DNA from 2 places in the Arthrobacter sp. TJ-266 genome. Region 1 is predicted to be linked to the other one. Evidence: predicted binding sites of a transcription regulator. Region 1 holds the regulator's gene; the other holds the start of a gene.
The links. Region 1 encodes HspR, which represses chaperone genes until heat shock. Its sites were predicted from a motif close to AAGTTGAGTCNNNNNGACTCAACTT; they were not measured.
Positions count from the first base shown of each region.

Region 2: the regulator HspR is predicted to act here: its motif matches at 3,374-3,398, upstream of AC4D12_RS10425 (Hsp20/alpha crystallin family protein).

Region 1 covers NZ_JBZCNC010000001.1:290,475-306,303, forward strand. The annotation lists gene AC4D12_RS01565 (response regulator transcription factor) at 1-630, opposite strand, end outside; cyclic di-GMP riboswitch class I at 768-842, opposite strand; gene AC4D12_RS01570 (ArgP/LysG family DNA-binding transcriptional regulator) at 916-1,809, opposite strand; gene AC4D12_RS01575 (LysE/ArgO family amino acid transporter) at 1,879-2,484, shown strand; gene AC4D12_RS01580 (hypothetical protein) at 2,500-2,724, opposite strand; gene AC4D12_RS01585 (DUF2252 domain-containing protein) at 2,783-4,096, shown strand; gene dnaK (molecular chaperone DnaK) at 4,235-6,106, shown strand; gene AC4D12_RS01595 (nucleotide exchange factor GrpE) at 6,109-6,765, shown strand; gene AC4D12_RS01600 (DnaJ C-terminal domain-containing protein) at 6,946-7,941, shown strand; gene AC4D12_RS01605 (heat shock protein transcriptional repressor HspR) at 7,992-8,441, shown strand; gene AC4D12_RS01610 (hypothetical protein) at 8,518-9,084, shown strand; gene AC4D12_RS01615 (PspA/IM30 family protein) at 9,131-9,820, shown strand; gene AC4D12_RS01620 (SDR family NAD(P)-dependent oxidoreductase) at 9,880-10,563, shown strand; gene AC4D12_RS01625 (MFS transporter) at 10,514-11,809, opposite strand; gene AC4D12_RS01630 (TetR/AcrR family transcriptional regulator) at 11,836-12,432, shown strand; gene AC4D12_RS01635 (hypothetical protein) at 12,419-13,000, opposite strand; gene AC4D12_RS01640 (DUF695 domain-containing protein) at 12,997-14,025, opposite strand; gene AC4D12_RS01645 (MFS transporter) at 14,174-15,397, opposite strand; gene trmB (tRNA (guanosine(46)-N7)-methyltransferase TrmB) at 15,636-15,829, opposite strand, start outside.
Region 2 covers NZ_JBZCNC010000003.1:375,983-391,811, forward strand. The annotation lists gene AC4D12_RS10400 (potassium channel family protein) at 1-520, opposite strand, end outside; gene AC4D12_RS10405 (TrkH family potassium uptake protein) at 528-1,943, opposite strand; gene AC4D12_RS10410 (haloacid dehalogenase type II) at 2,112-2,780, opposite strand; gene AC4D12_RS10415 (DUF2630 family protein) at 2,780-3,031, opposite strand; tRNA gene AC4D12_RS10420 (tRNA-Val) at 3,166-3,239, shown strand; gene AC4D12_RS10425 (Hsp20/alpha crystallin family protein) at 3,457-3,921, shown strand; gene AC4D12_RS10430 (SDR family oxidoreductase) at 4,025-4,822, shown strand; gene AC4D12_RS10435 (hypothetical protein) at 4,924-5,145, shown strand; gene AC4D12_RS10440 (SRPBCC family protein) at 5,225-5,770, opposite strand; gene AC4D12_RS10445 (Dps family protein) at 5,978-6,472, shown strand; gene AC4D12_RS10450 (FadR/GntR family transcriptional regulator) at 6,637-7,449, opposite strand; gene AC4D12_RS10455 (gluconokinase) at 7,628-8,143, shown strand; gene AC4D12_RS10460 (GntP family permease) at 8,183-9,583, shown strand; gene AC4D12_RS10465 (LysR family substrate-binding domain-containing protein) at 9,580-10,296, opposite strand; gene AC4D12_RS10470 (DUF5997 family protein) at 10,364-10,756, shown strand; gene imuA' (DnaE2-dependent mutagenesis accessory factor ImuA') at 11,243-12,106, shown strand; gene AC4D12_RS10480 (DNA polymerase Y family protein) at 12,103-13,728, shown strand; gene AC4D12_RS10485 (error-prone DNA polymerase) at 13,819-15,829, shown strand, end outside.

The DNA.
Region 1 (15,829 bases):
CACCCGGACCAGATCCTCCTTGGTCCGCACGGCGCCCTTGCTGTTCAGCAGCTCGTGCAGCAGGTTGAACTCGGTCTTCGTGAGGGGCAGTTCCTTGCCTGCGCACTCCACCGTGCGGGTACCGCCGTCCACCACCAGGTTCCCATGGCGCAGGACGTCCGCGGGTGGGCCGCCGCCGGTTCCGGACGGCGGGATGACGACGGCGTCGGGTGAGGGCGGCTCGAGGCGCAGTGCCACGTCGCTGACACGAGGCCGGCGCAGCAGGGCGTCGATCCGCGCCCGCAATTCGCGGGGTCGGAAGGGCTTGAGTACGTAGTCGTCAGCCCCGGCCTGCAGGGCAGTGAGGATGTCCGTCTCCTCGTCGCGCGCCGTCAGCACCACCACGTAGCAGTCGGTCGTGGCGCGGATGCGGCGCAGCACCTCGTAGCCGTCGATGTCCGGGAGGCCTATGTCCAGCGTCACGACCGTGGGTTGTTCGGCGCGGACGGCGTCCACGCCCTCACGCCCGGTGGTGGCCCCGGACACCTGGAAGCCGCCCTGCTCGAGGATGGCGCACACAAGATTGCGGATATCGAGATCGTCCTCGATCACCACGGCCGCGCGGCGGTCGCTGACCGGGGCGCTATTCATACTGGGCCGATGTTCGTGGAGTGCGCGGTGAGGCCTTCGCGGTCACCACGTGTGCCGGGCAACGGCCGAGGCCATCGGCTACCGGTCGGGATGCATCGGAATGTCGTCTCCGGAACATGCTTCGTGACCCTGTTCTCTTCGGCGGCCCGGCTGACCCCGAGGGTCCCGTGGCTTTGCGTCCCTGCCTCGCACCAGGTTTGCCTTTGTCGACGGGCGTGCGCCCGCTCGACCATGGTAGCAACGCCGACCGACACTTCCGAGAGGTCGCCCGGGTCCGGGGCGAGGTCATGACGGGGTCTCCTGCCGTCGAAGAACACCCGCAGCCCGGCGCACCGCGTCGCTGACCGCGCCGAGCGCCCGGGATCCACGCCTCCACTGCTGCCAGTGGAGCAGGACGTCCACGTGAGCGCCGGGGTCGAAGGTGACGAGACCGGCCGCACCCTCCCTCAGTTCCAGTTCCGCCATGAGCCCCCAGCCCATGCCGAGCCTGATCGCCTCCGCGAACTCCTGGGCGGCCGGCACGTAGTGACGCGGTGGCGCCAGGACGCCGGGGGAGCGGCTGCGGAGGTAGCGGTCCTGGAGGTCGTCCTTGCGGTCGAACACGATCACCGGCGCGGCGGCGAGCTCGTCCGGCGTGGCGCCGGCGCTGAACCAGGTCCGCCGGAACTCGCGCGTGCACACCGGTACGTACCTCATGACGCCCAGCGGTTGTGCGCTGCACCCCTGGACCGCAGTGGCCACCGAGGTGATCGCGGCCGATGCCGCGCCGCTGCGCAGGAGCTCGAGGGAGTACTCCTGGTCCTCGCGCAGCACCTCGATCTGCAGGTTCCCCGCCACGGGGGCGAGGGCGGGCAGCACCCAGGTGTGGAGGGAGTCGCCGTTCACCACGATGGTGATGTGCTGCCGCTCCTGCTCGCCGGTCGCCGCGAGCTCCAGGGCGAGATCGGCCGCGAGAAGATCCAGCTGGCGGGCGAAGCGCACGACGGCGAGCCCGGCCTCCGTGGGCCGGAGAGGTCGTGTGCGCGATACGACCGGGCGCCCGACGGACAGCTCGAGAGCCCGGATGCGCTGGCTCACGGCCGACGGCGTGATGGCGAGCGCCTCGGCCGCGGCCTCGAAGCTGCCGCCGGTCACGATGGCAGCGAGAGCACGCGCCTGAGCGGCGTCGACGTCCTTCATGAGCACTTCTTACCATGCTGTAGAAGGATTAGCTGGTCTACACCGGGCGTCACGCCCTACGTTCGAGGCATGATCACCACCGTCGCCACCGGGCTCGCCGCCGGCCTCACCCTCATCATCGCGATCGGCTCGCAGAATGCCTTCGTGCTGAGGCAGGGCCTACGGCGCTCGCACGTGGCCCTCGTCGTCACCGTCTGCGCCGTCTCGGACCTGCTGCTGATCGGCCTCGGCGTCGGCGGACTCGGGGTGATCATCGAGCGCGCGCCGGTGCTGATCGACGTCGTGCGGTGGACCGGGGCCCTCTTCCTCACGGGGTACGCGGTCCTCGCGGCACGGCGCGCGGTGCAGGGGGAGGCGCTCGACGCCGAGGGCGGCACGCGGGCCACGTCGTGGCAGGCCGCACTCGGGACGTCCCTGGCCCTGACCTGGCTCAATCCGCACGTGTACCTCGACACCGTGCTGCTGCTCGGCTCCCTCGCGAGCACGCACGGCACCGACGGCAGGTGGTGGTTCGCCGCCGGCGCCGGGCTGGGCTCCGTGCTGTGGTTCACCGGTCTCGGGGTGGGCGCCCGCTACCTCGCCCCGCTCTTCCGGCGACCGTCGGCGTGGCGCGTGCTCGACGCCCTGATCGCCGTCGTCATGCTGGCGCTCGCCGTGATGCTCGTCCTCGGGTGACCGCTCCCTCCCCGTTCACCGCTCGAGGTTGGCGCGTTCCTCGATCCAGTCCGTGGCGGCGTCGGACAGGTGGACGCCGTCCGGTCCACGCTCGCCCATCCACCAGGTCTCGGAGGCGATCAGGCCGCCCGCCCGGCTGATGTCGGCCACCACCTCTGGCGAGAGCGGCTCGCCGTTGTGCGCGATCAGCCAGTCACGCGTCTGCGGCATCACGAGCATCCACCACTGGTCCAGGTCCATCCGGGAAGTATCGCATCACCGCCGCCGGCCGCACAGGTTGCGCGCGTACCGTGGGCGCATGGACGCCAGCACCGTACGTCAGCAGCTCATCGTCAGCACGCTCGTCGAGGCCCACCAGGACCTGATGGTGGCGGATCCACTCGCCTTCCGCGCCCGGTTCCGCAAGATGGCCGCTGATCCGTACGCGTTCTACCGCGGCAGCGCCGCCCTCTTCTACACGGACATGGCGGAGCTCGACGACGCCTGGGCGGACGAGCGGACCGCCCGGGTCTGGATCCACGGCGATCTGCACGCGGAGAACTTCGGCACCTACATGAGCAACGAGGGTCGGCTCATCTTCGACGTGAACGATTTCGACGAGGCCTACGTGGGCCACTTCTCCTGGGACCTCCGCCGCCTCGTCGCATCCCTGACGCTGCTGTGCTGGCAGAAGGCGCTGCCGTCGCAGTCCGTCCGTGCACTCGCACGCACCTACCTCGAGGCCTACCTCGGCCGCGTGGCGGACTACGTCGAGGACGAGCAATCGGCCTTCGCCTTCGGGCTCGAGAACACCGAGGGCACCATCCACCGGGTCCTGCAGCAGGCCCGCTCGGCGCGGCGGACACGCCTGCTCGACGCACTCACGGTGATCGTGGACGACGAGCGGCAGTTCCGTGACGACGGCTCCATCCGGATGCTGGACGACGCCGAGTACGCGGAGGTGGCGGAGGCCTTCGCGCGCTACCTGGAGACGATCCCGGACGGTGACAGGTCCCGACGGCGCGTGTACTACCGCGTCAAGGGCATCGTGGGGAAGAAGGGGTTCGGCATCGGCAGCGCCGGGCTGCCCGCCTACAACGTCCTGATCGAGGGCTTCGACGAGGCACAGGAGAACGACATCATCCTGACCCTCAAGCAGTCGGCCATCGCGGCGCCCAGCCGGATCGTCGACGACGAGCGCGTCCGGGGTTTCTTCGAGGACGACGGGCACCGGGCCGTGATCAGTCAGCGATCACTGCAGCCGCACACCGATCCCTTCCTCGGCCACACCACCCTTCGCGGGGTCTCCTTCGTGGTGTCCGAACTCTCGCCCTACAAGCGCGACCTCTCCTGGGACGACCTCACCGAACCGGACCAGATGGCCCCGGTGCTCGAGGCGCTGGGGCAGGCGACGGCGAAGATCCACTGCTCCACCGACGAGGACAGCGACCACGACCTCGTGCCCTTCCGGACCGAGACGGCCATCCTCGCCGTCGTCGGCTCGGCGACCGAGGCGTTCATCGAGGACATCGTCACCTTCGGTGAGTCCTACGCGGAGCGGGTGCGGGAGGATCACGCCCTCTTCGTCGACGCCTTCCGGGAAGGGCTGATCACCGCCGTGCCTGCTGCCTGAGCTGTCAACCTGAGTCGGGTCGACTCAACTCGGTTTGGTCCTACCGACCCGCGGGACTACAGTTGAGTGCAGAACGCTCAATCCACGCGCCCGGCGGATGAGCGCCTCGCAAATCCCGGGCAGTCGAAAGGAACTTGCATGTCACGTGCAGTAGGTATTGACCTCGGAACCACCAACTCGGTCGTCTCGGTCCTCGAAGGTGGCGAGCCCACCGTCATCGCGAACGCCGAGGGCGCCCGCACCACGCCGTCGATCGTCGCCTTCTCCAAGTCCGGCGAGGTCCTGGTCGGCGAGATCGCCAAGCGCCAGGCCGTCAACAACATCGACCGCACCATCGCCTCCGTCAAGCGCCACATGGGCACCGACTGGAACGTCGACGTCGACGGGAAGAAGTACACCGCGCAGGAGATCTCCGCGCGGACGCTCCAGAAGCTGAAGACCGACGCGGAGAGCTACCTCGGCGAGAAGGTCACCGACGCCGTCATCACCGTTCCGGCGTACTTCAACGACGCCGAGCGCCAGGCCACCAAGGAGGCCGGTGAGATCGCGGGCCTCAAGGTGCTGCGCATCGTCAACGAGCCCACCGCGGCCGCCCTCGCCTACGGCCTCGACAAGGGCAAGGAGGACGAGCTGATCCTCGTGTTCGACCTCGGCGGCGGAACGTTCGACGTCTCGCTCCTCGAGGTCGGCAAGGACGAGGACGCGTTCTCGACCATCCAGGTGCGGTCCACCGCCGGCGACAACCGCCTCGGCGGCGACGACTGGGACCAGCGCGTGGTCGACTACCTGCTCTCGCAGGCCAAGGCCAAGGGTGCGGACCTGTCGAAGGACAAGATCGCCCTGCAGCGCCTCAAGGAAGCTGCCGAGCAGGCCAAGAAGGAACTCTCCTCGGCCACCTCCACGAACATCTCGCTCCAGTACCTCTCCGTCACGGCGGACGGGCCCGTGCACCTCGACGAGCACCTCTCGCGCGCCAAGTTCCAGGACCTGACGAAGGACCTGCTGGACCGCACCAAGAAGCCGTTCAACGACGTCATCTCCGAGGCTGGCATCAAGGTCGCTGACATCGACCACATCGTCCTCGTGGGCGGATCCACGCGTATGCCCGCCGTCGTCGAGCTCGTCCGTGAGCTCGCGGGCGGCAAGGAGCCCAACAAGGGCGTCAACCCGGACGAGGTCGTGGCCGTCGGCGCCGCACTGCAGGCCGGTGTGCTGAAGGGCGAGCGCAAGGACGTGCTCCTGATCGACGTCACGCCCCTCTCCCTCGGCATCGAGACCAAGGGCGGCATGATGACCAAGCTCATCGAGCGCAACACGGCCATCCCGACCAAGCGCAGCGAGACCTTCACCACGGCGGACGACAACCAGCCGTCCGTGGCCATTCAGGTCTTCCAGGGCGAGCGCGACTTCACCCGCGACAACAAGCCGCTGGGTACGTTCGAGCTGACCGGCATCGCCCCGGCCCCCCGCGGCGTGCCGCAGGTCGAGGTCACCTTCGACATCGATGCCAACGGGATCGTGCACGTGTCCGCGAAGGACAAGGGCACCGGCACCGAGCAGTCGATGACCATCACCGGTGGTTCGTCCCTCTCCAAGGAGGACATCGACCGCATGGTGCGCGAGGCCGAGGAGCACGCCGCCGAGGACAAGAAGCGCCGCGAGGCCGCCGACACCCGCAACGGTGCCGAGCAGCTCGCCTACTCGGTGGACAAGCTCATCGCCGACAACTCGGACAAGCTGCCCGAGGAGGTCCGCACGGAGGTCCAGGCCGACGTCGACGCCCTCAAGAAGGCGCTCGAGGGCCAGGACAACGACGACGAGGTGAAGACCGCGTTCGACAAGCTGCAGGCATCGCAGTCCAAGCTCGGCGAGGCCATCTACGCCTCCGCGCAGCAGGACGCCTCGCAGGCCGGTGGCGCCCCCGCTGATGACCAGTCCGCCTCCGCGAGCGCCGACGAGGACATCGTCGACGCCGAGGTGGTCGACGACGACACCAACGAGAAGAAGTAGCCATGCCGCACCACGGAAACGACGAAGAGCACCAGGCGGAACCGGTGAACTTCCGCGACAACCGGAAGATCGATCCCGAGACCGGTGAGGTCCGTGGGCAGCAGGACGACGCCGGTGAGCCGACTGCGGGGGATCCCGCGGCCGGCGGCCCGGCCGCTCCCGCGGCCGACGCGTCGCAGGGAGACGCCCTGGCCCAGGCCGAGGCGATCCTCAACGAGGCCGGCGGCGAGAGCAACCCGGCGGTGGACGTGGTCGCGGAACTCCGCAACGATCTGCTCCGGCTGCAGGCCGAGTACGTGAACTACCGGCGCCGCGTCGAGCGTGACCGCGACGTCGCACGGGACCAGGCGGTCATCGGGGTCATCACCACGCTGATGCCCGTCCTCGACGACATCGATGCCGCGCGTCAGCACGGCGATCTCGCCGAGGGCCCGTTCGCGGCGATCGCGGGGAAGCTCGAGAACGTGCTCAGGACGTACGAGTTGACGCGGATCGACGAGGTGGGGGTGGAGTTCGACCCGAACATCCACGAGGCCCTCATCCAGCAGCCGAGCGCCGAGGTGCAGACGGACAGCGTCAGCCAGATTCTCCGGGCGGGCTACCGCAAGGGGGAGCGCGTCCTCCGGGCCGCGCAGGTGATCGTCGCAGTACCCGAGTAGATTGCATCGCCGGGCGGACACCGAACGGCGGCAACGAAATTTCCCGACTCGCAGAGCTCGCTGGGAAATATTAAAGCCGCCTTCCTCGGTGCTCCGCCCGGCTCTCCCGGGTTAAGGGGGCTGTCAAAGGGCTTTTGACCCGCCGTACTTCATTGTTCTTCCTAGGAAAGGAGACTCCGATTGGCTAGTCAGGATTGGGTCGACAAGGATTTCTACAAGATCCTGGGTGTCTCCAAGGATGCGTCCGATGCCGACATCAAGAAGGCGTACCGCAAGCTCGCACGCCAGCACCACCCCGATCAGAACCAGGGGGATGCCGGGTCCGAGCGGATGTTCAAGGACGTGTCGGAGGCGTACTCGGTGCTGTCCGACGCCGAGCAGCGCCAGCAGTACGATGCCATACGTGCCATGGGCGGCGGCGCGCGCTTCTCCGCCGGGGGTCCGGGCGCCGGAGCCGGCGGAGGTGCGGGTTTCGAGGACATCTTCGGGAACCTCTTCGGCCAGGGTGCGGGGCCGCGCCAGCGGACCGGCTTCTCCAACAGCAACCTCCCGCCGGAGTTCGCGGACCTCTTCGGGGGCGGGGGCATGGGCGGCAGCACCTTCCCCGGCGGCTTCCAGCAGCCACGTCCGCAGAAGGGCGCCGACCGCACGGCCACCACGTCCATCTCCTTCGCGGGCGCCATCAACGGCACCACCATCGGGCTGCGTGAGCCCTCGGGCGAGCAGATCGACGTGCGCATCCCCGCGGGCATCCGCGACGGGCAGAAGGTCCGCGTGAAGGGCAAGGGCCAGCCCGGGCAGGCGGGCCCGGGAGACCTCATGGTCGCGGTGTCCGTGAAGGACCACCCGCTCTTCAAGCGCGACGGCGACACCATCCGCATCACCGTCCCGGTCACCTTCCCGGAAGCCGCCCTCGGTGCGGAGATCGAGGTGCCGACACTCTCCGGCGAGCTGGTGAGGATGCGCATCCCCGCGGGGACGCCGTCGGGCCGGACGCTCCGCCTCAAGGGCAGGGGCGTCAAGACCTCCAAGGCCACGGGGGATCTGCTGGTCACGGTCGAGGTGGTGGTGCCGCAGAACCTGTCGAAGGAGGCCGAAGCCGCCGTCGAGGCCTTCCGGGACGCCACGAAGGACGCCGACCCCCGCGCCGGCCTTGCCGCGAAGGCGCGGCTGTAACAGTACATTTGACCGAACGCCGGGAGGACCGGCACGGAAGGAGGCCACCGATGGACTACACGATGCCCGTCTACGTCATCTCCGTGGCCGCGGAGCTCGCCGACATGCACCCCCAGACCCTGCGTCAGTACGACCGCCTGGGGCTCGTCATCCCCAGCCGGGCGCCCGGCAGGGCGAGGCGCTACTCGCAGAAGGACGTCGGCACGCTACGGGAGATCCAGCGGCTGTCCCAGGAGGGCGTCTCCCTCGAGGGGATCCGACGCATCCTCGAGCTCGAGAACAAGGTTGCCGCCCTGCAGGCGCGCGTGTCGGAGCTGTCCTCCGAACTCTCCGCGCAGCGTGGTCGGTCGGAATCGAGCCGGATCTTCGCCGCGGGCCTCGCGGGCGACGTCGTCACGCTGGCACGCGGTCAGCGGCCGCGTCCGCGCAGTCAGGCCCTCGTGGTGTGGCGGCCCGAGCCGGAGCGCGCGCGGTCCTCCTCCGACGCGGTCGGGTGGTAGTCGGGTGGTCGCCGGGTGGTAATCGTCGGGGCGGGCGAGGAGACTGGAACCATGCACGTCGAACCGGGAGGTCCTGATGCTTGAGCCGATCATCGCGGCGTTGGCGGTCGGCGCCGGGATCCTCGCGACACTGGGCGCCGGAACGGGGGTGGCCGGCTGGCTCGTGGTCCGGAAGGTCAAGCGCTCCCGGATCATCGAGCGCACGCGGGACCGCGGGATGCTCGCCGCGCGCGCCTACGCGCCCGATCCCCTGACGCGGGAACCCGCGCGCCTGATCAGCAACCTCACGCGATCCTCCCGAGCCACACATCTCGCCCTCGAGGAAGCTGTGGCACAGCACCGCCCCGTGGGTGACCTCCCGCGCGCGGCCGCGGAGATCGACCGCGCCGCAGCGTCCCTCGAGACCCTTCTGAAGGCGGCGGACCGCGAGCCCAACCGCGCGCTCAAGCAGGAGTGGACCCGGGACCTCTCGGCGCAGGCGCGGGCACTCGACGAACTCTCCGCCGATCTCCGACGCTCCCTCCTGGCGACCTCCCGCTCGATGGACACGCTGCAGCTCGAGCAGGCCACCGCGCGGCTGCGCACCGAGATCTCGGCGATGAGCACCTGGCGTGACACCTACGGGAACCGCCAGGCCTGGTGAACTGTTGGTCTCGGTACCAGTGATCCAACGGCTTCGGGGGTAGAGCGTGACCATCAGGCGTCGCATCCAGCGCATCGTCACGGCGAACCGCACGGCCGCCGCGGACGCGAAGAAGGACCCGCGCGTGCAGGCCGAGGAGGCCCAGCGGTCCCAGCACGCGCTCCTCGACCAGGCCCGCCGCGGCGCCGCCGACCTCGCCGCCCACCATCACCGCATCGGCCTCTCGGCCAACGAGGCCGCCCTCTACCTCCACCGGGTCGAGCGGGCGGCCGAGGCGGCTGTGCAGCGCGGCGACGACGACGCTGCGCGCGCTGCCATCCGGGAGTCGATCTCCGCACGGAAGCGGCTGGAGGCCCTCACCTCCCAGCTGGCCGAGGCCGAGCACCAGTCGCGGAGGGTGCAGGACGACGTCCGGCGGCTCGAGGAGCGCCTGCAGCGCAACGCGATGGAGTACGACGCCCTCCTGGCCCGGCGGGCCGCGGCGGAGGCGACGAGAGGCGTCCACGAGGCGCTCGGCGCGTCCTCGCGGGAGTCGGCGGCCATCGATGCGGCCCGTCGCAACGCCGAACTCGAGGTGCGCCGCTTCGAGGCCCAGGCCCGGGGTCGCGAGGAACTCTCCTGGTCCGACCCCTCCTCGCCCCGGCTGGAACAGGCCTTCGAGGAACTGGAGGCGGAGGTCGCCGCGCAGCAGGAGCTCGAGGAGCTCAAGCGGCGGCACGGCGGCGGCCGCCCGTAGCGTCCTCGGTTGTCGCTAGTGGCCCGTGGGGCGTCGGTCGCCGTTGTTAGACTCGGCCCATGACTGAGCTCAGCGGGTCCCATGTCCTGGTCGTCGGCGCAACCGGAGTGCTCGGAGCGGAGCTCTCCCGCCAACTCGCCGCCCAGGGCGCGCAGCTCACGCTCTCCGGCAGGTCCGAGGAGAAGCTCACCGCGCTCGCCTCGGAGCTCGGGGACGCCGTCACCGCTCAGGTCGCCGCCGATCTCGGCAAGCCCACCGGCCCTGCTGACATCGCGGCCGCCGTGTACGGGCGGGAACTGAACGGCGTCGTCTTCGCCTCGGGTGTGGTGGCCTTCGGCCCGGCCGTCGAGGTGGACGACGACACCCTCGATGAACTCATGCTCGTGAACCTGCTCGGCTACATGCGGCTCATGCGGGAGGTCGCGCCGAAGCTCGCGAAGGATTCCTTCATCGCGCAGATCAGTGCCGTGGTCGCCGAGAGCCCCACCGCCGGCATGGCCGCGTATTCCGCCACGAAGGCGGGCCTCAGTGCCTACGGCAAGGCGCTGACCCTCGAGCTGCGCAAGCAGGGTGTGAGGGTGCTCGACGTGCGGCCGCCGCACACCGAGACCGGCCTCGCCACGCGGCCCATCGCCGGTGAGGCGCCGAAGCTCCCCCAGGGCAAGGACCCGAAGGCCGTCGCCGAGCGCATCATCACGGCCGTGCGGGAGGGCGAGCGGGACCTCCCGTCGTCGGCGTTCTGACGCCGAGGGCGGCCGCCGCTGCCGCTCCGCACATTGCTGCCGCGAGGGCGAACGCGGCACCGGGAGCGATGCTCCCGAGCAAGATCCCCGTGAGGAACGCCCCGCCCGCCTGACCGAGGACGAGCGCGATGAAGAGGGCGGATGTTCCCGCGGCACCGTTCCCGGGCGTCGTCGTGGCCCACAGGATCAGCACCGACGTCGCCGCCGTGTAGGTGAGGCCGAAGAGCAGAGCCCCGGCGATCGCCGCCACGGTCACCGTCGGGAGGACACCCACGAGCGCCGTGGCGCCGGCAGTTCCGAGGCAGGTCAGGGGCCAGGTCAGGGCGATCGGCCGGGACGCGAGCCACCGGGACAGCAGCACCGCGGCGCCGCCGCCCACGCCCAGCGCGATCCACGCCCCGGCGGATGCCGCCGGACTCATGCCTCCGACGTCCTCGAGGACGGTGCGGCCGTAGACCCAGACCGCCGCGCTGCCGACGCCCAGTAGCACCGCTCCCGCGAGCGGCCTCACGAGGTCGCGGAGACCTCCCCCGAGGGTGCGGACACCGCTCCCGAGCGTCGCCCCGTCGCGCAGCTTCACTTGTTCACGCGTCTGCACACGTCCCTGCGCCGCTGCCCGGACCGCCGCCCGTTCCTGCTTCCGTCCCGTCGCCCGCTCCTGCACTGACCTCCGCGGATCGCCGTCACCGCACAGCACGCCGACGGTCGACACCACGGCGATCACCGCGACGAGGATCCACGCCACACGCCACGCGTCGCCGAGCACGAGGGACAGCATCCCGGCCAGCACGACCCCGAAACCGGTGCCGGAGTTGACCGTGGACTGCGCGCGCCGCTCACGGGACGGCTGCACGTTGCGCCGCACGAGCTCGACCAGCGCGGGTGTGGCGAAGCCGGCTCCCATACCCGCCAGGAGGACGGCGACGGCGAACACGGCGGTCGAGTGCGCTGCTGCGATGCCGAGGCTCCCGATGGTGGCTGTGAGACCCGCGAGTACCGCGACCGTCCGGGGGCGGGAGCCTGCCCAGAGGAGCCCGAGGCCCGACGCGACGCAGTACAGGAGGGAGGATCCCGACGAGAGCATGCCACTGGTAACCGGCGTCAGCGCGAAGGACGAGGCGAAGACCGGCAGGAACAACCCGAAGCCGAGCCTCGCCAGGCCGTAGGTCGTGGCGATGAGGGCGACGCCGGAGACGAGGAGGATCGGGCCCGACCGAGCGCGGGCAGACTGTAACGAGCGTTTCATTGAAACGAACGTTATAGGGTGTGTCCATGCCAGCGCAATCACCAGCTCGTGACCGCCTGCTCGATGCCGCCGAGGATCTCGCGGCCTCGCACGGCGTCACGAGCACCCCGGTGGACGTGATCCTCGCCCGCGCGGGTGTCTCGCCGGCGACGCTGTACGCGCACTTCGGCACCAAGGAGGGGCTGATGGCGCAGGCCCTCGAGCGGCGGCTGCAGCGGTGGGCGGATCTCTGGCAGGAGTGCATCGACGAGGCGGCGTCCCCCGAGGACCGCCTGCTCGCGGTCTTCGACGCCCTGCTCCGCCTCCGCGGCGCGCTCACGCCGTCGCGGTGGTGCATGTTCCTGGGGGTCGCCGCGGAGACGCCGCAGCGGGGGAGTGCTCTCGACGACGTGCTGGCCGGTGACACCCGCCTCCTGACCGAGCGGCTCGCCGAGCTCGCGGTACCGCTGGTGGGCGCGGACCGGGCTCGCTCTGCGGCGGACCGCACGGTGCTGGTCTACACGGGCGTGCTCGGGATGATCCTGCGGGGCGCGGACGAGGAGACCGCCGTGGCCGAGGGCCGGGCGATCGCCGCCCTCACGCTCCAGGCCCTCCTGCCGCCGGGAGGGACTAGGCGCGCGTAGCGGCGACGGAACGTCCACGGAGCGTATCGATCGCCTGCCGCAGCGACCAGCCGAGCAGGACGACGCCGGACCCGACGCCGGAGACGACGGCGACCAGCCCGGCGCTGTGGGTCGTGAACGCGAGGACCAGTCCCACCACCCCGAGGACGGTCATGAGGGTGGCGATGCTCGTCAGCTGTGCTCGACCCTCGGGCCAGAGGCGCGCGAGCGGGAAGAAGTGCACGCCGACCACGAGGGCGATCCAGCCCAGGGCCGCGGCGGGTTCGATCGTCCTGAGGAGCGCGAGGCCGCCGAAGAGTGCGATCGCCTCCACGGCGACCACCGCCCAGTAGAACCGGGTGAAGCCGACGGGCCGGGGTCCGCCGGACCCATGGATCTCGCGGGCCGTGCGGAAGAACGCCACGAGGACGACGGCGAACGCGGCCACCGCGAGCACCCGCAGCACCACCGCGAGCGCCGGAGGAAGCGTGGAGGAGTTCACGAGGACGAACACCATGCCGAACGAGCCGCCGATCACGTGGCCGACGAAGGTGGGGACGCGGATGGTTCCAGGGGCATCAGGGGTCATGCGAAGTCCTGCACTTTCTTCCAGCCGGGGTCGGGAGTGTGTCTGGCGGTGATCGTCCGCAGGCCCTGCGCGGCGCGGTCGAGGACGTCCCGCCCGTTCTGGTCCTCGGAATCGGAGTAGAAGTGGAGCGTACGCACGCCCTTGGAGGTCTCGACGGCCACGAGCATGCCGCGCATTCCCAGAGTGCGGACGGTGCGGTCCTCGATGTCGTCGAGGCCGGGGAGGGCCGCGGCGACCGGGAGCCCGGCGTCGTCGGCGTCGTAGCGCAGGCGCAGAGCGGTGTGCAGGTCGAACTGCGGATGGTCGATCCACCGCAGTGGTCGCAGCACCCGGACGAAGACCGGCTCACCGGAACCGTGTTTGCCCTGCATGACGATCCAGCCGGGCTCCGGGAGGGTCCTCGCCAGCTCGGCCACGCGCCCGGGGAGCTCTCGCGCGGGGAAGCTGTCCACGACGTCGTGCACGATGCAGTCGACGCGCCGGACCCAGCGCTCCACGTCGTCCTCACCCAGCAGCCATTCGAGCAGCAGGACGCACAGGCCGTGCTCGTCGTCCCACTGGCCGGTGAAGCCGGGGTTGTGCACGGAGACGATCAAGCCGTCGCCCGCCCGGGTGACCGCAGCATGCACCGTGGTGCGGCGGAGATCGAACGTGCGGCCGCGGTAGGTGATGGTCGAATCGAGCATGTCCGGCTTGGCGCTCCGCGCGGGGATGAACTCCCACCGGCGGCCCGCGGGCGGGGACGCCCGGTACCAGCGCTCGGCCACCGGCCGGAGGGATGCGTTGCCGCCGCTGGAGATGCACAGCGTGTGCTCGGACTCCTGCCCGTTCCGCGTCTCCCATTCGAGGCCGCGGGCGATCGCGTGCACGCGCTGCGTCATGACGTCCACGTAGGCGTCGAAGTCACCCGCGCGGGTGGCGGTGGTGAGCAGTTCCTCGCCGTCCGCCGCCCACCACTGCCAGAAGGCCTCGATGGGATCCTTCCGGCCGCGCCGAACACCGGCCCGGCGGTTCACAATGCCCATGGTGCTCGCGTTCCCTCGGTGTGTGCGCCCGGGATCCTCCGGTCGCTCCGACCTGAGTGAATCTACCCTGCGGGATGGCCCCGGCGGGAGGTGTCCGCCGGGGCCGCGGCGGGGCGCCGCCCAGTGGAACGGACGTGTCGCCGCGCTCTCAGGAGGGCTGCGTCGCCGCGCTGCCGGGCGCACTACGGAGGACGACGACGGCGATGAGCCCCGCGGTCACCGCCAGTGCACCGGTGAAGAGCACCACGCCCGACCAGCCCAGATGGCCGAAGAACAGGCCACCGACCCAGCCGAGCAGGCTGGAGCCCGCGTAGTAGGCCACGTTGTACAGGCCGGAGGCCTGCGCCCGGCCCTCCGAGGAGAGCGCCGGGGCCCACCCCGAGGAGACCGAGTGCGCCGCGAAGAACCCGCCGGTGAACACCACGAGCCCGAGCACCGCGAGCGGGACGGACGGCGAGAGCGTGACCAGCAGACCGACGAGCATGACGGGGATCGCGGCGACCAGGACCGCGAGGCGTCCGAAGCGGACACTCAGTCCGCCCGCCAGGCGTGAGGTGACGGTGCCGGAGAGGTAGGCGAGGAAGAGCAGACTCACGAGCGAGGCGGGGAGGAGGAACGGAGGCCCCTCGAGGTGGAAGCCCAGGTAGTTGTAGACCGCCACGAAGCCGCCCATGAGGAGGAACCCCTGCGCGTAGACCGCCAGCAGGCGGGGCGAGCGGAGGTTCACGCCGACGCGCGCGGCCAGCCCCGGCCCGGAGCCGCGCCGGGTGGGCCGGAAGCCGCGTGCGGCGGGCGCGAGGACCATGAACGCGACGGCGGCACCGGCGGCCATGATGCTGACGGCGAGGACACCGGCGCGCCAGCCGAACAGCTCTCCCACGGGACCGGCCACCAGGCGGCCGGCGAGCCCGCCGAGGGTGGTCCCCGCGATGTAGGTCCCGGCGGCGACGGCGGCGTGAAGCTTCTGCACCTCCTCGTACAGGTACACGAGCGCGGTCGCCGGGACACCGCCGAGGGCCACGCCCTCGAGGAACCGGACGGCGAGCAGCACCTCGAAGGAGGGAGCCGCCGCCGCGAGGAACCCCAGCACCACGGCCACGGTGATCGCCCACGTCATGGTCCGACGTCGTCCGGCGCGGTCCGCCACCGCCGACCAGGGGATGACCGCGACGGCGAGGCCCAGCGTGGCCGCGGAGACCGAAAGGGCGGCGTCCGCCGGCGAGACCTGCAGATCCGCCGCCACGCCCGTGAGCACACCCTGCAGGGAGTAGAGCTGAGCGAAGGTCGCGAGGCCCGCGAAGAGCAGGGCCAGGAGGATCCGCCGGTACGCGCGGGAGTCCTTCGGGTGTCCCTGCCAGGTGCCGTCGCTCATCGTCGCGCCGTCCGGGCACGCGCCCGTGCGTGCGCCGTCACGGGTTCCGCCGACTCCCCGGGTCGCGCTCCCGACCGGCAGCCCCCGGTGAGCGCCCGGCCCTCCGGATCGCGCTTCCCAGCGGGCTCCCGGCCCTCCTGACCGCGCTCCCCAGCGGGCGCCCGGCCCTCCTGACCGCGCTCCCCAGCGGGCTCCGAACTACTCTCCCGATGGCCCTCCCCACGGTCAGCTCGGTGCGTCAACGGCGCCGGTACGCGAGGTCGAAGACCATCCGACCGGCGGTGATCGCCTTGTTCTCGAAACTCGTCAGCGGCCGCCCCTCGAAGCGGGGCGCCCACCCGCCGACGTCGTCCACGCCCTCGTTGGCTCCCGTGTTCCCGGTGCTGACGGGGTCGCGGCCCTCACGGACCGGCGCGCCACCCACCACCGACT
Region 2 (15,829 bases), on a different contig from region 1:
CGAGCTCGCGGTCCCAGTACTCCCTCGGCGGCCTCGTCTTCACCATCGCGAAGTTGTCCGCGAGCTCCACGTAATCGAGCATGGTGCCGCGTACCAGGTGCGCCACGCGCTTGCCCATGTCGTGTTCGGGCCGGATCACGCGCTCCACCCCGAGCTGCGCGAGGATCTGTGCGTGCGGTTCGCTGATGGCCTTCGCCCAGATGGTGGGCCGCTCGAAGCGCAAGAGGATCGACGTCGTGAGGATGCTCGCCTCGAGATCGGAACCGATGCCGACCACCACGCGGTCGAACTCCGGCAGGGAGAGCTGGCGCAGCGCTTCCTCCTTCGTGGTGTCCGCGCGGACCACGTGCGTCAGGCGCCCGTTGTAGGACTGGACGATGTCCTCGTCGGCGTCGATCCCGAGGACCTCCGTACCCGCCTCCTCGAGCTCGAGGGCGAGCGCCCCGCCGAAGCGCCCGAGGCCGATCACCGCCACGGAGTCGGCGGCGGCGATCGCCTCGATGGGCCGGGAGGAGAACATGCGTTGCCTAGCCAATGAGCGGCCTTTCCTTCGGGAATTCGTAGTAGAGGGGTTTGGAGCGGAGCGCCAGTGCGGAGGCCAGCGTCACGGGGCCGAGGCGTCCGGCGAACATCACGAGGATCAGCACCACCTGACCCACGGGTGGGATGCCCGCGGTGATGCCCGTGGACAGCCCGACGGTGCCGAAGGCGGAGATCACCTCGAACAGGATGCGGTCGAGGCCGAAATCGGTGATGAGCATCAGGAACATGGTGGCTCCGATGACGAGGCCCACGGCGAGCAGCACGATCGAGATGGCCTGGCGGTGCACCGAGCGCGGGAGGCGCTTCCCGAAGACGTTCACGGCGGTGCCTCCGCTGATCTCGGTGTAGAGGATGAAGAACAGCACACCGAAGGTGGTGATCTTCAGCCCGCCGGCGGTGCCTGCCGGGCCGCCGCCGATGAACATGAGGACGTCCATGACCAGGAGCGTGACAGGGTCCAGAGCGGCGAAATCCACGCTGTTGAAGCCGGCGGTGCGGGTCATCGTGGACTGGAAGAAGCCCGCGAGGATCCGCTCGCCGGGCCGCAACGCTCCGAGCGTGCCCGGGTTGCTCCACTCCAGGGCGGTGATTGCCGCGGACCCCAGCAGCAGCAGCACCACCGTGCCGCTCAGCACGAGCTTGGTGGTCATGTGCCACTTGGCGGGGTAGCGGAAGTGGCGGCGCAGTTCGAAGAGCACGGGGAAGCCGAGCCCGCCGATGATCACCGCCGCGCAGATGGGCAGGCAGATCCAGGGATCCCCTGCGTACCCGATCAGGTTGTCGCTGAAGAGCGCGAAGCCCGCGTTGTTGAAGGCGGAGACGGCGTGGAAGACGCCGAGCCACACGGCCTCCCAGAACCCGTGGCCGTACCCGAGCCCGAACCGGGCCGCGAGCAGCACGGCGGTCACCGACTCGACGATCAGGGTGATGCGCAGGACCCCGAGCAGCACCGTCCGCACGTCGCCGATGCCCGCGCTCTTCGTCTCCGCTGCGGCCGAGAGCCGCGAGCGCAAGCCCATGCGCCGCGCCAGGAGCACCCCGAGGAGGGATGCGAAGGCCATGATGCCGAAGCCGCCCACCTGGATGAGCGCGAGGATGATCACGTGACCGAGCCCGGTCCAGTACACGGGGGTGTCGACGACGATCAGCCCGGTCACGCACACGGCGGACGTCGCGGTGAAGAGCGCCTCGAGGAGGGTGGCGCTGCCGGCACCCACCTTCGCGGTCGGGATCATCAGGAGCGCGGTCCCGCCGGCGATGGCCGCGGCGAACCCGAGGACGATCACCTGCGCCGGGTGCCGGGGGCTCAGGTGGCGGGCCCAGGCGGCGGAGCGCGTGAGGAACCCGCGGACGACGGCGGAGGCCTGCGCTTCCCGAGGGGTGTCTGTGCTCGGCCTCACGGGAACGCTCGAACCTCCGGCGGTGGGATGACGCTGTGGCGGCATCACGGGAGGGGCCCCGGGCCAGAGGCCATTCAACCCGAGCGGCGCGGCCCTGGAGGGTGTCTTTACGGCTTCTTGATGCTGTGGGCCGTCGGCTTCGTCCCCGCGGACGCGCAGGACGGGGCGTCAGGCCCGGAGGGCTCCGGCCACGTCGGTGAGCCGTGCGACCTCGTGGTCGGGCCGCGTCATGGCCGGCGGGTAGGGCGCTCCGCCACGGTTGAGCCAGACAGTACGGAGACCGGCACGGGAGGCGCCGTCGACGTCCCACGGATGCACCGCGACGAGCACGGCGTCGTCCGCGTCCCGCCCCCGTTCCTCCAGCGCGTACGCGTACGCCTCGGGTGCGGGCTTCCAGAGAGGGGCGTCCTCGACGGACAGGACGGCGGACACCAGGTCGCGGACGCCCGCCCGCTCAAGAAGGCCCGACGCCGTCGCGGCCGCGCCGTTCGTCAGTGCCACCACCTCGTGGCCGGCCTGCGCGAGGTCGCGGATGCCGTCGGCGACGTCGTCGTGCGGCGGGAGCGCCTGCAGCGCGTCGAGGACGTGCGCGACGGCGTCGTCGAGCCCGCGGTTGAGGGGCTGGTCCGCGAGGACGGACCGGAGTGCGCCCTCGGCCACCGTGCGGAAGGCCGTGTTGTCACCGAGGACGGTCAGGGCGAAGCCGTCGCGGAGCACCGCGGAGAACCAGTGCGCCGCCAGGTGGGGCGGCGCCCCGATCTCCTCGACGTGCTGCGCCATGCGGCCCATGTCCGAGAGCGTCTCGTTGACGTCGAGGAGGATCAGGGGAGGTGCCACTACTGGCGGTACCCCTCCACCTGGCTGATGGGCCGGGCGCCGGCGTCCGCGGGGTTCTCTCCGGCGTCGGCCTTGGCTCGGCGCTGGCGGAGCAGGTCCCAGCACTGGTCGAGATCCTCCTCCAGCTTCTTGAGCCGTACGGCGTGATCCTGGTGGGCCTCGCCGTCGCCCGCGTCCTGGGGCTGGTCGCGGAGGTCGTGTTCCTCCTGCACCAGTGCCTGGATGCGCTGCAGGATGTCGTGCTCGTCCATGGTGCCGTCCTTCGTCGTCGTCAGCTGGCTTACTGCTCAGGCTACTGATGCCCTTCCAGGCTGGCTAGGAGCGGCGTCGGCCCGCCCGAATTTGGCGGGCCGGTGAGATGCCCTAAGCTGTTCAGGAACAACCCGCCTGTGTAGCTCAGTCTGGTAGAGCATCCGCTTCACACGCGGAAGGCCCGGGGATCGAGGCCCCGCGCAGGCACGAACACCTGCTGGGAACAGCATCAGGAAGGCCCGTACCGCACGTCGGTACGGGCCTTCCTGCGTCTGATGTGTTCGTCGACGGTGAACAGGAAATCTCTTAGCAGTCGGCCATAGGGAGTGCTAATATCTTCGTAGTTGAGCGGAGGTCGCTCAACCTCGAAGAACCGACTACCGCACACCGTGCGGAACCTATGAAGGAGTTGTTTCCCGTGGCCATGAAATTCGATCCGTTCCGTGAGCTTGACCGCGTCGCCGGCGCTCTCCTCGATCCCCGTCCCGGGCTGCGTCTCATGCCGATGGACCTCTACCGCGAGAAGGACCACTACGTCCTGTCGGCCGACCTCCCGGGTATCGATCCCGGATCCGTGGACATCGACGTCGACGGCCAGCTCCTGACCATCCGCGCCGAGCGCACCCTGCGCGGGGCGGAGGGCGTGAAGTGGCTGACCCGCGAGCGCGAGAGCGGCTCGTTCCTGCGCCAGCTCAACCTCGGGCAGGGCGTGGACACCGAAGGCATCTCGGCCCGCTACGAAAACGGTGTCCTCAGCGTCACCATCCCCGTCAGCGAGCGAGCCAGGCCCCGCAAGATCGAGGTCGTGAGCGGGGAGTCCTCCACTCCCATCGAGACCGCGACCGTCGAGTCCCCCGCTGGGACCCAGCAGCACTCCGTCGAGGCGTAGTCCCCACCCCGTCAGTACCCCCGGACGCCCGTCCGGGGGTACTGCTGCGTCCGGCCCCGGAAAAGGCTTGCGACGTCGGGGGCCGGACGCCAAGGATGAAGGCATGGACTTCACACCCACCTCAGCCATCGTCACCGGTTCCGATTCCGGCATCGGCCGCGCCACCGCCGTCGCCCTCGCAGCAGCGGGCTGCAACGTGGGGGTGACCTGGCACTCCGACCAGGAGGGCGCGGAGGAGACCGCGCGCCTCGTCCGCGAGAAGGGCGTGCGGGCCGCCGTCGCGCGGCTCGACACCACGGACGCACCCGCCTGCGGTGACGTGGTGGATCAGCTGGCCCGGGAGCTCGGCGGGCTGGACGTCTTCGTCAACAACGCCGGCGTCAACGGCGGCACGCTGTTCATGGAGACGGATTGGGACACGTGGCGCGGAACCCTCGGCGCCAACCTCGACGGCGCCTTCGTGTGCATCCAGCGGGCAGCCCGCCACATGATCGACGGCGGCCGGGGCGGCCGGATCATCGCGGTGACGAGCGTGCACCAGGAGCAGCCGCGCGTGGGGTCCGCCGCGTACGACGCCTCGAAGCACGGCCTGGGAGGCCTCATCCGCACCATCGCCCTCGAGCTCGCGGACCGTGGCATCACCGCTAACGCCGTCCTGCCGGGCGAGATCAACACGCCCATGAACGATTCCGCCGACCAGGACCCGCACACCATGGAACGCCCGGGCATCCCGCTCGGCCGGCCCGGTGCGCCTGAGGAGATCGCGGACGTCGTCGCCTTCCTCGCCTCCGGAGCATCGAGCTACGTCAACGGCGCCTCGTTCGTCGTGGACGGCGGGATGCTCCTGATGGGGCCGCAGGCCGGCTCGCACCTCACGAGCAACGACTGGCGGACGCTCTGACCCCTCCGGTGTGACATCGGGCACAACTTTCAGCAGCCGTTCACGTGGCGTTCAGTCCGTCCCGATACCGTGGCGCTTCCAGCTGCTTCGAAAGGCCCGCCATGGATGCTCCACACACCACTTCCACCGATACAGACCAGCAGGACTGGTCCGGCTTCCGCCGGGGCGAGCGCATCACGCTCCAGCATCCCGCCGGCACGCACCTCCGCGGGGTGCTGGATATGCGCAGCGACGACGCCTCCGTGCTGTGGATCCACCTCAACGACGGCGGTGGGCGGCGCCTGGTGCACCGCGCCGACGGATACCGGGTGCACCGGGGCTGAGCCGGGGCCCCTGCACGAGCCCCGACATGACGAAGGGCGGATCCCTCGAGGGGACCCGCCCTTCGTCATGAAAAACGCATCAGCTGATGCGGGGCCCACCCGAATCCGGGTCGTTCGTCGATGCGTCGGGCAGCGAGCCGTTCGCCGGCGATCCGCCGGAGCCGCCGGTCGGCGGGGCCTCCACGTTGCCGCGCCAGGCACCCGTCTCACCGCCGCTCTTCTCGATGAAGTCCTTGAACCGCTTGAGGTCACCCTTCACCTGGGCGGTGTCGGCATTCACGACGGCCCCGATCTTCTCCGTGAAGGTCTCCGGGTGCCAGTCGATCTGCACCATGAGCCGCGTGAGGTTGTCGTCGAGACGGTGGAACGTGACGACTCCCGCATGGGATTCGCCGTCCGTGCTCTTCCATGCGACGCGCTCGTCGGGGTGCTGCTCGGTGATTTCGGCGTCGAACTCGCGCTTGACGCCTCCGATGCTGGTCACCCAGTGCGTGTGGGTGTCCGACGTCTGGGTGATGGAGTCCACTCCGCCCATGAACTGCGGGAAACTCTCGAACTGCGTCCACTGGTTGTAGGCCGTGGTGACCGGTACTGCTACGTCGATCGATTCCTGAACTGAAGCCAAAAGATTCTCCTTCGTAGAGACTCCGGAAGCGCCACGACGCCGTTCTTCAACAGCATTGTGACCGAAACCGTAAGTTCCCTTAGCGTAGGCCGAACCGGTTGGATTTGGCCAACGCACGGGTCTAGGGTGAAAGAAGGTCACCCGGTTCTGATCGGTACGTCATGTGCTCGGCCGGGCGGCGTATTTTTCTCTAGCACTGGAGGATTCATGAAGGCTTCACCCACCCTCACGGACAACATGCAGGCCGTCCTGGTCGATCTCATCGAACTCCACCTGCAGGGCAAGCAGGCCCACTGGAACGTGGTCGGCAAGAACTTCCGGGACATGCACCTGCAGCTGGACGAGATCATCGACGACGCCCGTGCCTTCGCCGACGAGATGGCCGAGCGCATGCGCGCCCTGCACGCCGTACCCGACGGCCGCAGCGTGGCCGTGGCCGAGGGCACGAAGATCCAGCCCTTCCCGTCCGGCCTCGTGTCCACCAAGGACACCGTGGGGCTCGTGGTCAACATGCTGAACGCGGCCGTGAAGACCATGCGCGACGTCCACGACCAGATCGACGAGGAGGACCCCACCACGGCGGACCTGCTCCACGGCTTCATCGGCAAGCTCGAGCAGTACGCCTGGATGGTCGACGCCGAGAACATGGAACCGACGGCGGAGGTCGTCACCCCCGTGGGAACCGAGCACGCGACCGTCTGACGACGGTGTGAGATCTCGCCCGATCACGGGCACACGGATCGCAGGACGAGGGAGGCACCCGAGGGTGCCTCCCTCGTCGCGTTCCGGTGCAGTCCCGGTGCAGTCCCGGTGCATCGCGTTCGAGCGCCGCCGCGTCCCGGCGTCGGGCCACGTACGGACCTCGGTCAGGTGATCGCGCTCCGGACCTCCGCCAGCAGGGATGCCATGTGCTGCTCGGCGGAGGCAGCGTCCCCCACGAGGACATTCGCGGCCACCTGCTCGTGGCTGTGCAGGGCGTGCTCCCTCGGATTCTGCGGCATGAGGCCCTGGTGAGTCCTCCCCGAGAGCACCTCAGCGATGACCTGCCGCAGCGCGACGAACATCTCGTTGCCGCTGGCCTCGAGGATCAGGGCGTGGAACTCGATGTCGATCTCAAGGAACGTCTCCAGCTCGCCGCTCTCGCCCAGGCGGCGCAGCTCGCGGCCCAGGTGGTCGAGGCGGTCCCTCTGGGCGGGTGTGGCGTTCTCGGCGGCGAGCGCCGCCGCGACGGGCTCGACGGCGCGCCGCAGCTGCGTGAGGGACCGGAACTGGTCATCACGGCCCGGCCCGTTCAGGCGCCAGCGGATCACGCGCGGCTCGTACACGTTCCACTGCGAGGGCGCCTGGACCACGAGCCCCACACGCCGCCGCGGGACGATCAGGTTCATGGCCTCGAGGACGCGCATGCAGTCCCTGACGACGGTGCGTGAGACACCGAACCGCTGCTGCAGTCCCTCGATCGTGAGGCGGGACCCGGCGGCGATGACGCCGTCCACGATGTCCTGACCCAGGGCATCGATGATCCGTGTGTGGAACACCGTCGCCGTCGCGGGTCCCTTCGCCTCAGCGGCCGATGACGACGTGCCTGCTGTCGGCGTCGTTCCCGCCGCCTGTTCCTTCTGTTCCTTCTGTTCCCCGTGGCCCGCAGGCAGGAGCGGGGGCATCGACTGCGCTGTCATGCTCCTCCTCCGGGAGAACGTCGGCCGCCATGTACGCACGGCAGAGGGTGATCACCCCACCCTAGGGCGATCATCCGGGCTTCGAAAGGTACTACTTTTCAGAAATCAAAGGTGATACCTTTGCCGAATCGTGATGCAGCGCACAGCACGCATCGAGTGCACCGACGAAGGAGTCAGCATGGGAACACCGCGCCACATCGTGGTGATGGGGATCTCGGGATCCGGCAAGACCACGATCGCCACCCGGCTCGCCGAGCGCCTGAGGTGGGTCTTCGCCGAGGCGGACGAGTTCCATCCGGCCGCCAACATCGAGAAGATGTCCGCCGGCACCCCCCTGACGGACGAGGACCGCTGGCCGTGGCTCGACGCCATGCAGGCGTGGATGACCGAGCAGGCGCAGGCCGGTCGGAGCACCGTGGTGACCTGCTCGGCCCTCAAGCGCTCCTACCGCGACGTCCTCACGCAGGCAGAGGGCACCACCAGCTTCGTCCACCTGATCGGGGACACGAACCTGATCCTCGACCGCATGAAGACCCGCACCGGCCACTTCATGCCGCAGTCCCTCCTGCCCTCGCAGATCAGCACGCTCGAGCCACTGGAACCCGACGAGCACGGCGTGAAGATCGAGAACATCGGAACCCCCGACGAGGTCACGGAGCGCGTCGTCTCCGAGCTCGACCTCCGCAGCACCTGACCACCCCCCGATCGTCCCGTCCCCACCGAAGGAACCTCCATGCCCATCGAAGGTTGGACCCAGAGCCTCACCGCCGGTCCGCTCCTCCTGATCGCCGCGGCGGCGATCCTCGCCCTGCTCTTCCTGATCATCAAGCTCCGCATCCACGCGTTCGTGTCGCTGATCCTCATCAGCCTCGCGACCGCCTTCGCCACGGGCATCCCCACCTCGCAGATCGTCACCGTCCTCGTGGGCAGCTTCGGCTCCACCCTGGGTGCGGTGGCGCTGCTCGTGGGGCTCGGCGCCATGCTCGGCCGCCTGGTGGAGACGAGCGGTGGAGCGAAGGTGCTCGCCGACTACCTGATCAGGGTCTTCGGTGAGAACAGGGCGCCCCTGGCGCTCGGCATCGCTTCCCTGATCTTCGGGTTCCCCATCTTCTTCGACGCCGGGCTCGTGGTCATGCTGCCCGTGGTGTTCTCGGTGGCACGGCGCCTCGGCGGCGGCGTACTCCGTTACGGCCTCCCGGCTGCGGGCGCCTTCTCCGTCATGCACATCTTCGTACCGCCGCATCCGGGACCCGTGGCCGCATCGGAGTTCTTCGGCGCGAACGTCGGCGTGGTCATCATGGTGGGCCTCGTGGCAGCCATCCCCACCTGGTACGTCACCTCCTACCTCTACGGGTTGTGGGCGGGCAAGAAGTACGTGCTACCCGTGCCCGAGCTGCTCGGTACCGCGGACGAGCACGCCGAGGCGAACCCGCCGAAGTTCGGGACGGTCGTCGGGATCCTGCTGCTGCCACTCCTGCTGATCTTCCTCAACACCGGGCTCAACACCGCCGCACGGTCAGGTGCGTTCGACGAGACCCTCACCGAACAGGGCTGGTTCCAGTTCCTCCGCACGCTCGGCGAGACGCCGGTGGCGCTGCTGATCTCGCTGCTCGTGGCCTCGTACGTCCTGGGGCGCCGTCGTGGCATCGACAAGACCGTCCTCGAGAGCACGCTCGAATCCGCCCTCGGCCCGGTCTGCTCCGTCATCCTCATCACGGGCGCCGGCGGCATGTTCGGTGGAGTGCTCCGGACCAGCGGCATCGGTGACGCCCTCGCGAACGTCCTGGGCGATCTCGGCATCCCGATCATCCTCGCCGGGTTCCTCATCGCCGCGATCCTCCGCATCGCACAGGGCTCCGCCACCGTGGCGCTGACCACCGCGGCCGGCCTGATCTCACCCGCCATCGCGGCGGGCGACTACAACGCCCTGCAGCTCGCAGCGCTCGTCGTCGCCGTCGCCGGTGGTTCGGTGGTGGCGAGTCACGTCAACGACTCCGGGTTCTGGCTCGTGGGCCGGTTCCTCAACATGGACGTCAAGACGACGCTGAAGACCTGGACCGTCATGGAGACGACCATCGGCCTGATGGGCTTCGTCATCGCCGCCGGGGTCTTCGCCCTCGCCTCCGTGGGCTAGCGACGCTTCCCCCGGGACCTTGCAGGCCCACCCTGCTTCGTCCCGGGGGTGTTCGGACGGCCCGCCCTCGGATTCGCGGACCCGCTCGCACCCTTGGCCGTCGCCTTCTTCGCCGCGGCCTTCTGCGCCGCGGACCGTTTCGGCGCCTCACGCTGGGAGGGCTGCCGGGAGCTCTGCGCCGTGCGCCCCCGGACGATTCCGATGAACTCCTCGACGTCGTCGGACTCGTCCTCCACACGCCACGCGATACCGATGGTGGTCGTCGCGACACCGGGAACCGGACGGTGCACGGCGTCCTTCCGCGCGTACAGGCGGGCCAGCGACATGGGCAGGACGACGACGCCGGCACCCGACGCCGCCACCTCGACGGCCAGCCGCGCACCCCCGCATGCGACGACGTCGAGCAGCGTCTCGCCGTCGAGCTCCTCGGCCGGGACGTCGTCGTACAGCGAGAGCTCGTTCTCCCGCGACATGACCACCACGGGTTGCTCCTCGTAGAGCGGGATCAGATGGAAGCCGGCCCGGTCCACGGGAAGCCGGACGAAGGCGACGTCGTCGGATCCGGCCCTCAGGGCGGCGAGGGGATCGTCGTCGTGCTGGTGGAGTTCCAGCGGCACGTCAGGATGGCGCTCACGCCAGCGCGCCACCCACTTCCCGGGGGTCACGCCCGGCACGAAGCCGACGGACAGGGATCGGGACTGGTCGGCGTGCACCTCATCACAGTAGCCTCCGGGCCCTGCGGCGGGTGGATGGGCCGGGTCCGCCCGTTAAGCTGGGAGGATGACTCCCTCGAAGACGCCGCAAACGCTGAAGCCCGCCACCGCGGCCAAGAAACTGGGGATCTACCTGCCCGCTGCTCCGCAGGAGTTCCAGGAGACGGAGTTGACGCGCGCCGAGTTCAACGAACTCCAGCAGACCCCGCCCGAGTGGCTCGCCGAACTGCGCCGCACCGGCCCGCATCCCCGCCCCGTCGTCGCGCAGAAGCTGGGGATCTCCATCGGCGGTCTCGCCCGCGGAGGGGTCACCGATCCCCTCACGAGCGAGCAGATCACGGCACTGCTGCAGGACCCGCCGGCCTGGCTGGTCGCGGAGCGGTCCACGCAGGCCGCCGTCCGCGCGGAGGCCGCACGGGTCAAGGAGCGCGCAGCGAGCACCACCGCCGACACCGAGTAATCATCGGATAGTGGTCGTCGGGTCGTCCGGCAAGTCGTCCGGCGGCTCGACCCAGCGGCATGGCCCTGAGGCTTGGTCCGGCGCCGGCGAACAAAGCCGGTCCTCTTCCGTCGACCCTGACTCGGTGTGGAAAGACGCGCCGGGGCACGACGGCGCCGTCCTCGTGCCCCCGTGAGCGGCTCCTGGGCGTGCGTCCCTGAGCGTGCCTCCAGCGTTCCTGTGTGTCGGCGGGTCTCCGTGTGTCCGTATCGGCGACATCCCTGTGCCCCTGTATGTCGGCACGTCCCCGTGCCCGGCGTGTCTCGTGTCCTGTGTCCTGTGTCCCGTGTCTCCGGAGGACGTCATGGCCCGTCGCCTCACGCCGCGCAGGCTCTGAGAAAGCCCTGTGCGCGTTCGTGATCCGGGCGCGCGCCTACCATGGAAGTGCCGAATTCCTGCGAAGGCGCGCCGATTGACTTAATCGAACACGTATTCGAATATTGGTGGGTGACGCCCTCAGCTGCCGGCCATGCCCTCGAGTGGGATGAGCCGTACCCCGACGCTGAAGCGCCACGTCCCGACGCCCCCGGCACCTCCGCGACCCGTGGCCGCGGGGATGTCGCACAGGATCTCCAGTCCCGCATCAACAGCATGCAGGCTCCCACCCTCGATTCACGGAGACTGCCCACTGTTCCGGCCCTGGCGCGGATCCTGCCCGGCGGCGGACTGCAATCGGGTGGCTCCTACGCCGTCCGCAACTCCACCACCCTCGCCATGGCCCTGCTCGCGGGCCCGTCGTCCACGGGCTCCTGGTGCAGCGTCATCGGCATCCCGGACTTCAGCGTGGAGGCAGCACAGGGGTTCGGCATCAATCTCGAACGCCTCATCCTGATCCCCGATCCCGGAAGCCAGTGGCTCACGGTCACCGCAGCACTCGTGGACGTCGTCTCGATCGTCCTCACCCGCGCCCCGGAACACCTCGCCCCCACGGAATGGGCCCGGCTCAAGGCCAGGCTCCGCCAACGGGGAGCAGCGCTGATCACGCTGGGTGCCTGGAAGCAGAGCGACTCGACGCTCGGCGTCGCCGAGAGCGCCTGGGAGGGCCTCGGCGCAGGCACCGGACACCTGCGGGGACGCCGGATGAAGATCACCGCGACCCAACCCTCGGGCAGGCTCCGTCACGCCTACGTGGGGCTCACGGATCTGCAGGGCGTGGCCGCGGTGGAACCGGCGGCGTCGCACCCGGCGGGTACGCCCGTCGGAATCCCCGCAGGGGTCCCCGCCGGGGTCCCCGCAGGCCTTCCCGCCGGCCTTCCCATGGGTGACGCCGCACCCGGCCTGTTCGAGCCGCTACTGGTGAAGTCCTCGTGACCGCGTCCCCGTCGGTTCCGTCCCTGACGCCTGCCGCACCCACGGCCACCCGGATCATGATGCTCTGGTGCCCCGACTGGCCCATCACCGCAGCGCTCCGCGAGCACGCCCTGCCCACCGACGCTGCACTCGCGCTCGTGGAGCGGGGTGAGGTCTTCGCCTGCTCTCCCGCCGCTCGCCAGGACGGCGTGAAGAGGGGTCTGCGTATCCGCGAAGCACAGGCACGCAGCACCGGACTGGTGTGCCTGCCCTACGATCCCTCCCTGGACGACCGCACCTTCGAACCGGTGACCGCCGCGGTGGAGACCATCATGCCCGGCGTCCAGGTGATCCGGCCCGGACTGTGCGCCATCAGGGTCAAGGGGCCCTCGCGCTACTACGGCGGCGAGGACAAGGCGGCGGACGTGGTCTTCGCGACACTCGAGGCCATGGGGCTCACGGACGTGCGGATCGGCATCGCGGACGGTCCGTTCGCCGCCGAGCAGGCCGCCAAGGCCACGGACCAGGTGGAGGAGCTGGACACCGAGCGCCTCGTCGTCATCCCGCCCGGACGCTCGCCCCTGTTCCTCAGCAGCTACCCCCTGGAGATCCTCGAGGTACCGAAACTCGCCGTCCTGCTGAAGCGCCTGGGTATCCGTTCCCTCGGCGACTTCGCGGCGCTCAAGGCCTCGGACGTCCGGAACCGCTTCGGGATCGAGGGGGCGATCGCGCACCGCCAGGCGAGCGGCCTCGACCACCGGAACGTCGTGGCGCGGAAACCGCCACCGGACCTGGACACCCAGGCCGATTTCGAGCCCCCGCTCGCCCGTATCGACCAGCTCGCCTTCGCGTTCCGCACGAAGGCCGAGGAGTTCGTGGGGGCGCTCCGTGACGCGGGGCTGGTGTGCAGCGCCCTGCACGTCTCGCTGCACACGGAATCGGGGGAGGTCTCCGAGCGCCGCTGGCAGCATCCGCGCTGGTTCGACGCCGACGACGTCGTGGACCGCGTGCGCTGGCAGCTCCAGGGCACCAACGCGTCCGATCACGGCCTGACCTCCGGCATCAGCCGTGTCCACGTGGTCCCGGACATCGTCGAGGACCTCGCCGACCACGCCGACGGCCTGTGGGGCACGGGACCGGATGAGGGAATCCACCACGGGCTCGCCCGCGTGCAGAGCATGCTCGGGCACGGCGCCGTGCTCACCGCGATCATCGCCGGCGGGCGGTTGCTCGCGGACCGCCGGGTGTTCATCCCGTGGGGGGACACGCCGTCGGACCCGCAGCAGTCCGGGAAGGCCTCGGTCAGGAACCGGGAGCAGCCCTGGCCCGGGCGGGTGCCCGGACCGGCACCCGCCACGGTGTTCGCGCATCCCGTGCCCGCCGTCGTCGTGGATTCCCGCGGCAACCCTGTGGACGTGGACCCCCGCGGCGTCCTCAGCGCCGACCCTGCGTTCTTCAGTGCGGGGCCCGACGACGACCGCCGGACCGTGCACTCCTGGACCGGACCCTGGCCCATCAACGAACGCTGGTGGGACCCGAAGGGCCGTGTCCTCAACCGCTTCCAAGTGGTGGACCGGTCGGGCTCCGCCTGGCTGCTCCTGCTCGAGGACCATGCGTGGTGGGTCGAGGCCGGCTACGACTGACCCGACGGCTGACTCGGAGCACCGGAGCACCGGAGCACAGACGACACCGCACACACGCACGCACACACGAGATCCGAACGGGGAAGCACCATGGGCTGGAACAACCCACCCATTCCGTGGTCGGACTTCGAGCGGAACCTGTCCGACACCCGCCCCGGCTCCCCCCCTCTCGGAGCGGACGGCGGGGACAGCCCCGCGTGGTCGCGGAAGCGGCAGCCGTACACGGCACCGCCTGAGGCATCCGCGCCCGAGGGCCCGGTGGTGCCGTACGCGGAACTGCACGTCCACTCGAACTTCAGCTTCCTCGACGGCGCCTCGAGCCCCGAGCACCTCGCCGAGGAGGCCCAGCGGCTGGGCCTCTCGGGCATGGCCCTCACCGATCACGACGGCCTGTACGGCGCAGTGCACTTCGCCGAGGCGGCCGAGAAGTACCCGGGCTTCTCCACCATGTACGGCACGGAGCTCTCCCTCGAACTGACGAAACCCCAGAACGGTGAGGCGGATCCCGAGGGGCGGCACCTCCTCGTCATCGCGCGCGGATCCGAGGGGTACCACCGCCTGTCCACGGCCATCACCGATGCCCAGCTCGCCGTCGACGCCGAGAAGGGGAAGCCCCGCTACGACCTCGAGAGCCTCGCCGCCCACGCCGACGGCAGGTGGATGGTGCTCACGGGCTGCCGGAAGGGCACCGTCCGCTCGGCGCTCACGGCCGAAGGTGACGCCGCGGCCGAGGCGGAGGTCCGTGCGCTCGTCGAGCTGTTCGGCAGGGACTCGGTCGCCGTCGAGCTCATCGATCAGGGCAACCCGCTGGACTCCGCGCACAACGACGCCCTGACCGCCGTCGCGCAGCGCCTGAAGCTGCCCACCGTGGCCACCAACAACGTGCACTACGCCACCCCGAAACAGCACCGGCTCGCTTCCGCACTCGCCGCGGTGCGGGCCCGCCGGAGCCTCGATCAGATGGACGGCTGGCTCCCCGCCGCAGGGTCTGCGCACCTGCGCAGCGGCGCCGAGATGGCACGGCGGTTCAGGGACTACCCCGGGGCCGTGGAGCGCACGGTGGACATCGCCGCCGATCTCTCCTTCACCCTGCGCAGCGTGAAACCCGGGCTGCCGAACATCGACCTGCCGGAGGGCCACACGCAGATGAGCTACCTCCGCGAGCTCGTCTGGCGGGGGGCGGACAAGCTCTACGGTGGGCGGGAGGACGTACGGGAGAGGATCGAGCGGGAGCTCGACGTCATCGAGGACAAGAACTTCCCGGGCTACTTCCTGATCGTCCACGACCTCGTGCACTATGCGCGTCGCTGCGGCATCCTGTGCCAGGGGCGGGGCTCGGCGGCCAATTCGGCGGTCTGCTACCTCCTGGAGATCACCGCCGTCGATTCCATCAAGTACCAGCTCCCCTTCGAGCGGTTTCTCTCGAGCATGCGCGACGAGGAACCGGACATCGACGTCGACTTCGACTCGGACCGCCGGGAGGAGGTCATCCAGTACGTCTACCGGAAGTACGGGCGCTTCAACGCCGCGCAGGTGGCCAACGTGATCACCTACCGGCCCAAGTTCGCCGTCCGGGACATGGCGAAGGCCCTCGGCCACAGCCCCGGCCAGCAGGACGCCTGGTCCAAGCAGATCGAGCGGTGGGGCGGGCTGGTCTCCAGCGACGACCACGACATCCCGGAATCCGTGGTGGGCCTGGCACAGGAGGTCCTGAAGTTCCCGAGACACATGGGCATCCACTCCGGGGGCATGGTGCTCACGGACCGCCCGGTCGGCGAGGTGTGCCCGATCGAGCACGGGCGCATGGACGGCCGGACGGTCCTGCAGTGGGACAAGGACGACTGCGCGTGGATGGGCCTCGTGAAGTTCGACCTCCTGGGCCTCGGGATCCTCGCCGCCATCCAGTACAACTTCGACCTCGTGGAACGGCACTTCGGGGAGCGGTGGGAACTGCACTCCATCCCGAAGGAGGAGCAGGGGGTCTACGACATGCTGTGCTTCGCGGACTCCGTGGGCGTCTTCCAGGTGGAGAGCCGCGCGCAGATGGGCATGCTGCCCCGCCTGCTGCCCCGTCAGTTCTACGACCTCGTGATCGAGGTGG